Regions from separate parts of the Vibrio sp. RC2502 genome, predicted to be linked through region 1. Evidence: riboswitches for the same ligand, from Rfam matches in the RefSeq annotation. Region 1 holds a riboswitch; the other holds the start of a gene.
What was found. A riboswitch is a leader RNA that binds a small molecule or an ion and turns the genes downstream of it on or off. The one in region 1 is predicted to bind lysine.
Positions count from the first base shown of each region.

Region 2: another riboswitch for lysine. It lies ahead of lysC (lysine-sensitive aspartokinase 3); the one in region 1 lies ahead of tet(35) (tetracycline efflux Na+/H+ antiporter family transporter Tet(35)).

Region 1 is NZ_CM141453.1:2,128,032-2,131,453, reverse strand. Features, by position in the region: gene ACYJZR_RS09965 (inosine/guanosine kinase) at 1-329, shown strand, start outside; gene ACYJZR_RS09960 (DNA-binding protein H-NS) at 455-862, opposite strand; lysine riboswitch at 1,460-1,640, shown strand; gene tet(35) (tetracycline efflux Na+/H+ antiporter family transporter Tet(35)) at 1,754-3,355, shown strand.
Region 2 is NZ_CM141453.1:2,900,348-2,903,769, reverse strand. Features, by position in the region: gene metH (methionine synthase) at 1-193, shown strand, start outside; gene lysC (lysine-sensitive aspartokinase 3) at 318-1,670, opposite strand; lysine riboswitch at 1,773-1,951, opposite strand; gene ACYJZR_RS13515 (pyridoxal-phosphate-dependent aminotransferase family protein) at 2,278-3,399, shown strand.

The DNA of each region.
Region 1 (3,422 bases):
AAAAAGATGCTTGTCAGAATCCAATTCGAGTTTATTCACATATTTCTCCTTACATGGGTGGTCCAGAGAAAATTAAGAACACAAACGGTGCGGGTGATGCTGCGTTGTCTGCTGTTCTTCATGACATGGCGGCGAATAAATACCATAAAGAAAATGTGCCTAACTCTAGCAAGCACAGCAATGAGTATTTAACTTACTCATCTTTTTCTCAGGTTTGTAAATATGCGAACCGTGCGAGCTACGAAGTTCTCGTGCAACATTCTCCTCGTCTGTCTCGTGGCTTACCAGAGCGAGAAGACAGTTTGGAAGAAGCATACTGGGAACGTTAATTCATATCGAATTAACCACTTTATAACTAATGTTAAAATGGCGTGTTTGAAAAAATACGCCATTTTTTATTTGCGCAAGACAAATAAAAAAGGCTCCCAACGGGAGCCTTTTTAAACAAGAACGATTAGATTAGGAAATCGTCTAGTGATTTACCTGCGTCAAGTTGCTCTTGAATTGCAGAAGGTGTACGACCTTGGCCTGTCCAAGTTTTTTCTTGGCCATTTGTGTCGATGTACTTGTACTTAGCTGGGCGAGGAGCGCGCTTAGATTTTGCTTTAGTCTTAGTTTCGCCAGATAGTGCGCTAATTAGTGCTTCAACGTCGATACCGTCTTGAGCAATTTTTTCTGCAATCTCTGCTAGCTTAGCTTCTTGTTGTGCTAGTGCTTCACGCTCTGCTTCTTCAGCTTCACGACGCTCTTCAACAACAGTAGTTAGTTTATCTAGAGCTTCTTCCAATTGTTCTAGAGTCAGCTCACGAGAAAATGCACGAAGGCTACGGATATTTAGAAGTGTTTTAGTCAGCTCTGACATAACGATTCCTATTAATAGGTTAACGTGTTTGGCATTTTTAATCGTTACGATTAAATAATACCAATCTACAAATAAAGATAAGTCCTTATATTTAACTTTATCTTTTCCTTATGTGCAAATGCTAAATCATGATTTTGTTTAAATTGAGCTATTTTTTGACTGAAAACTAATATTAATTAACTCGAAATAAATCTTAATAGATAGTGAATTCAAGTTTTACGTGATTATTCTAATCAAGCGAGTTATTGAATGGTGTTTTTTATAAAAGGCACGCTTTGTATTTGCGCAACAGAAAACGAAAGCTGTAATGTGTACGGTATTTGTTATTCATATTTCTTTAAATTATCGATATTAGATAATCCATGATATTTTTATGGTAGTAATAAAGTTTCATAAACAACCAAATTAACGTGATTTCAGTTGCACAATACTCAATTTGTTTGTTCGACGTTTATAAATTGGGTTGGCGATTATTTATTAGTTTAATTTAGTTTGATGTGTTGCATTGGTTCTCATCATAAGTACAATGGCTGCTACCTGATGCAATATTGCAGATAATTTGTTGTTAATTTGTACAATTAACGGTTAATTGTTTGTTGTTGCCGTAGAGGCGCAGTCTCGAAGAGTAGCTATTATTGGGGTGATGCCAATGAATAATAGTGGAAGGCGAAGATTGCCGAAGTAAGTCGTATATCAAAACGCCTTGCTGGGGTTGTATCTGAAAGGAACAACACTGCCATAGTATATTTACATTAAACTATGGAGCGCTACTGTAGGGTTGGGTGGAGTGTTCGCTTCCCTGTCGCTAAGTTCAACATGAGCACGTTTCTTATAAAGAAGGCGTGACTTGTCTGCAGTAGATCTCTAGCCAAACTTTGGTTTTTGAAGATCATGAATTTAATAGATTTTTCTCATTCTCCTGTTTCATTATTGCCTCCTATTGTTGCTCTGACATTGGCGATTCTGACTCGACGTGTATTAGTTTCTCTTGGTGTAGGTATCGCGCTTGGTGCGGTTCTACTTAACAGCTGGTCAATTGGTGGTACTGCAAGCTATGTAGGTACTCAAGTGTCTTCTGTCTTCATTGAAGATGGTGGAATTAACACTTGGAACATGAGCATTGTTGGTTTCCTAATTCTATTAGGCATGACAACGGCTCTATTGACACTTTCTGGCGGTACTCGCGCATTCGCTGAATGGGCACAGTCTCGTGTGAAAAGTAAACGCGGCTCTAAACTTCTTGCAGCCTTTTTAGGCGTATTCATTTTTGTCGACGATTACTTTAACAGTCTTGCTGTAGGTGCGATTTCGCGCCCAGTAACGGATCGCTTCTATGTATCTCGTGCGAAACTGGCTTACATCCTAGATTCAACCGCTGCACCTATGTGTGTCATCATGCCAGCTTCTAGTTGGGGTGCTTACATCATTACTATCATCGGCGGTATTTTAGTATCACACGGTATTACTGAGTATTCAGCGCTTGGGGCGTATGTGCGTCTTATCCCAATGAACTTCTATGCTGTATTTGCGCTGTTAATGGTGTTTGCAGTAGCGTGGTTTGGTCTAGATATCGGCAAGATGCGCGAGCATGAAATTGCAGCGTCTCAAGGTCGTGGTTTTGACAAAGACAAAGAGAACGACACTCAAGAAGCGCATGAGCTTAACGAAGAGTTGGACATTCGTGAGAGCGAAAAAGGTAAAGTCTCTGACTTAATCCTACCGATTGTTACGCTTATCATTGCGACAATTGCTTCGATGATGTACACCGGCGGTCAAGCGTTGGCTGCTGACGGTAAAGAGTTTGCATTGTTAGGTGCATTCGAGAATACCGATGTGGGTACGTCTCTTATTTATGGTAGCTTGCTTGGTTTGGCCGTTGCTCTGTTTACTGTTCTAAAACAAGGTCTACCACTGACTGAGATTACTCGCACACTGTGGATTGGTGCTAAATCGATGTTTGGTGCGATTCTTATCCTTGTGTTTGCGTGGACAATCGGTTCTGTTATCGGTGACATGAAGACGGGTTCGTACCTATCGACTATGGCTCAAGGTAACATTAATCCGCATTGGTTACCTGTAATCCTGTTCTTGTTGTCGGGTCTAATGGCGTTCTCAACCGGTACTTCATGGGGTACATTCGGTATCATGTTACCAATCGCTGGTGATATGGCGGGTGCAACTGACATCGCACTAATGCTTCCTATGCTAAGTGCAGTTTTGGCCGGTGCAGTATTCGGTGACCACTGTTCACCAATCTCGGACACGACTATTTTGTCTTCGACAGGCGCTCGTTGTAATCACATTGACCACGTATCGACTCAGTTGCCTTATGCGCTGTCTGTTGCGTTGGTTTCATGTGTCGGCTTTATTGCACTTGGTATGACAACGTCAATCGCGTTCTCTTTCATTGCAGCATCGATTACATTTGTTATCGTCTGTGCTGTTCTATCATGGTTGTCGAAATCGAAAATAGCATCATGTCAGAGTGCTTAATGGCAATATGATTTGTTGAAAAGAGGAAGCTCCGCTAGTAACTAGCGGAGCTTTTTTTTAACGCGAT
Region 2 (3,422 bases), 770 kb from region 1:
CGGTATGTCACTTACAACGAGCTATGCAATGTATCCGGGGGCATCAGTGTCCGGTTGGTATTTCTCACATCCAGACTCTCGCTATTTTGCGATTGCTCAGATCCAAGATGATCAGTTAGAGAGTTATGCTGATCGTAAAGGTTGGGATAGGATCGAAGCTGAAAAATGGTTGGGGCCAAACATTAACGGCTAAATCAAGTGAACAAGCAATAAAAAAGGGCTGCCAATGTGCAGCCCTTTAATTTGTCGTTGTTCCCTCAAAAATCACGTTATGCTTTTTGAACCACGGTAGTGGTCACTTGAGGAACAAACCAATGTTATTGTTCGAAGAGCTCTGTATGCAGCTTCTGAATGGCTTGCTTCGCCACTGACTCATTCACAAGGAAGCATAGGTTATGAGGGCTTGCTCCATAACAGATCATGCGTAAGTTCAAATCTTCTAGCGTACCAAACACTTGCTTCGCATAGCCTTTACGTTCACTCATCTTGTTACCAATCAAGGCTACCAAACAAAGGTCATGTTCTACTTCGACCTTACACAACTCTTCCAACTCTTCACGTGCTGCTTGAGGAAGTTGTGGTGCGCCGCCTGAGGTATCAGTTTGATCTAGCGTGAGTGACACACTGATTTCTGATGTGGTGATAAGGTCTACCGAAATTTTGTGCTTGGCTAAAATCTCAAATACTTTTGCTAAGAAGCCGTACGCATGGAACATGTTCGCACTACGTAGAGTGACCATCGTTTGATTACAACGCAGAGCGAGAGCTCGGAATAGTGGTGAGCTTTCGACTTGATGACGAATCCACGTGCCGCCTTTTTCTGGTTCTTTGGATGAGCCAACAAAAACCGGGATATCATGGCGCAGAGCAGGGACCAGTGTTGATGGGTGTAATATTTTCGCACCAAAGTTAGCCATTTCAGAGGCTTCACTAAAACTGATCTCGGGGATTGGTGACGCTTTTGGTGCGATGCGAGGATCGGTCGTGTAAATACCAGGAACATCTGTCCAAATTTCAAGTCCAGATGCTTTCACACCTTCAGCAATCAAGGCTGCACTGTAGTCGCTACCACCACGGCCTAACGTTGTTGTATTGCCTTCTTCGTCAGAGCCTATGAAGCCCTGTGTGATGACGACAGAATCAAGGCATAAAGGGATAAGCTTCTCTTGGGCTAGTTGAGCAATGGCTTCGACATTCGGTTCTGCGCGACCAAAGTTGTCGTCGGTTCTTAGTACTTCACGAATATCAAATCGCACTGCATTGATACCACGCTCTCGCATGAGTTGCGCCAAAATGTGCGTCGACATTAACTCACCACATGCCACAAGGTGGTCGGTCAGTTTGGTGTTTGCTTGAATTGAGGCGGCTTCTGCAAGGCTGGTCACGGTATCTAAAATTCCGTACACCTCTGAAGAAGCTTCTGTCGCATCTTCCAATTGAGCCAAAATGGAATCATGGATCTCAGCTAGGTTTTTTAGTAACTCAGCACGGTGTTCCTGATCTTGAACTCCATTGGCCAGTTCTACCAAGATGTTGGTTACCCCAGAGCAAGCGCTGCTAACAACAAGGCGAGTATTTGGATTGTTTTCGATGATGGTGGCACAACGACTCATTGCCTCAAAATTGGCAACACTGGTCCCACCGAATTTAGCTACGTTAAATGCGCTCACTGCGTTTCTCCCACGACTTCCTAAAAAATATACACATCCAATGTTTTGTGAGGAAAGGAACAGAGCAAAAAGAGAGGTAGTTAGATTGTCATTTGAAAATGTACCCTCAGAAGCTCTTCATCAGACGGTGCTGATGACAGTTGATGGGACTCAACCCAAGTCAACCGACAAGCCAAACCCTGCAATTTTGACTTACCTCGGCACTACTCCCCCTGAATGATTGGTATTGGAATTGCGGTTCCACAAATCATCTGCCTGGGCAGTGCTCCTCTTCTACATAAAGCTCAAACATTGAACGGTTTTGACGTCACAATGTCAATCAATATTTCAACCAGAATGATGGTTTTTATTAACGAAATTGTGACAGTGGTTTGACCTCTATACTTAGGGCTAATTGCCGTGTGCAACAAAATACATTAGTGTGAAACCTTTGATGCCTGAATGTATTGCTAACCGAAATAAAAATTGCTCCTGTTTTCTGGTGAACGACTTGTTAAATAATTCAAGTGAGTTTTCTTGCAAAGCATGAAGAGTGACGATGTTTTGATGGCAAATAATTCTAAAAATGACTTCTTTCAGGCTAAATGACTGCAATCAAGGAGCTGACATGCCGATCCAAAGCTTTATTCCCCCTCACCGAATTTTAATGGGCCCTGGTCCTTCCGATGTTTATCCGCAGGTATTGCAAGCCCTTAGCCGTCCAACGGTTGGTCATCTAGACCCTCTGTTTATCGCGATGATGGATGAGCTTAAACAGCTGTTGAAATACGCTTTTCAAACCGAAAATGAGTTCACTATTGCGGTTTCTGCTCCAGGCAGTGCTGGGATGGAGACTTGTTTCGTTAACTTGATTGAGAAAGGTGACAAAGTCATCGTTTGTCGAAACGGTGTCTTTGGCGAGCGCATGCGTGAAAACGCTATTCGTGCTGGTGGTGAAGTGGTGCTAGTGGATGATGAATGGGGTGCGCCTGTTTCAGTAGATAAAGTTGAACAAGCACTACAGCAACATCCTGATACAAAAATTTTGGCTTTTGTACATGCTGAGACATCAACCGGTGCTGTCAGTGATGCGCAAACTCTAGGTAAGTTAGCCAAGCAATATAATGTGCTGTCGATTGTGGACGCCGTTACATCGTTAGGCGGCGTTCCGTTAAAAGTCGATGAATGGCAGCTTGATGCTGTGTACTCAGGCAGTCAAAAGTGTTTGTCGTGTGTGCCAGGCTTGTCTCCGGTGACGCTGTCTCCGGCTGCTATCGAAAAAATTCAATCGCGCACTACGCCAGTTCAAAGTTGGTTCCTCGATCAAAGCTTAGTGTTGGGGTATTGGAGTGGGGAAGGTAAGCGTAGCTACCATCACACCGCTCCAGTGAATAGCCTATATGCATTGCATGAAGCGCTGCTTGTGTTACAGAACGAGGGGCTTGAGAACGCGTGGGCTCGCCATCAATTGATGCATGAGAAGTTGAAAGATGGTCTTCAGAAACTGGGTTTTGAATTTGTAGTGGAAGAATCTTACCGTTTACCTCAATTGAACGCGATTTATGTGCCGGAAGGGATCGATGAAGCGAAAGTTCGCGCGCATCTACTTGAAACTTACAACCTTGAAATTGGTGCAGGGCTAGGTGCGTTAGCTGGCAAAGCATGGCGTATTGGATTGATGGGATACGGTGCTCGCGCGGAAAATGTCGCGCTGTGCTTGAAGGCTCTGGAAGAGTCTTTAACTGAGTAAGAGTTGCGCATTAGAGCGTCTCA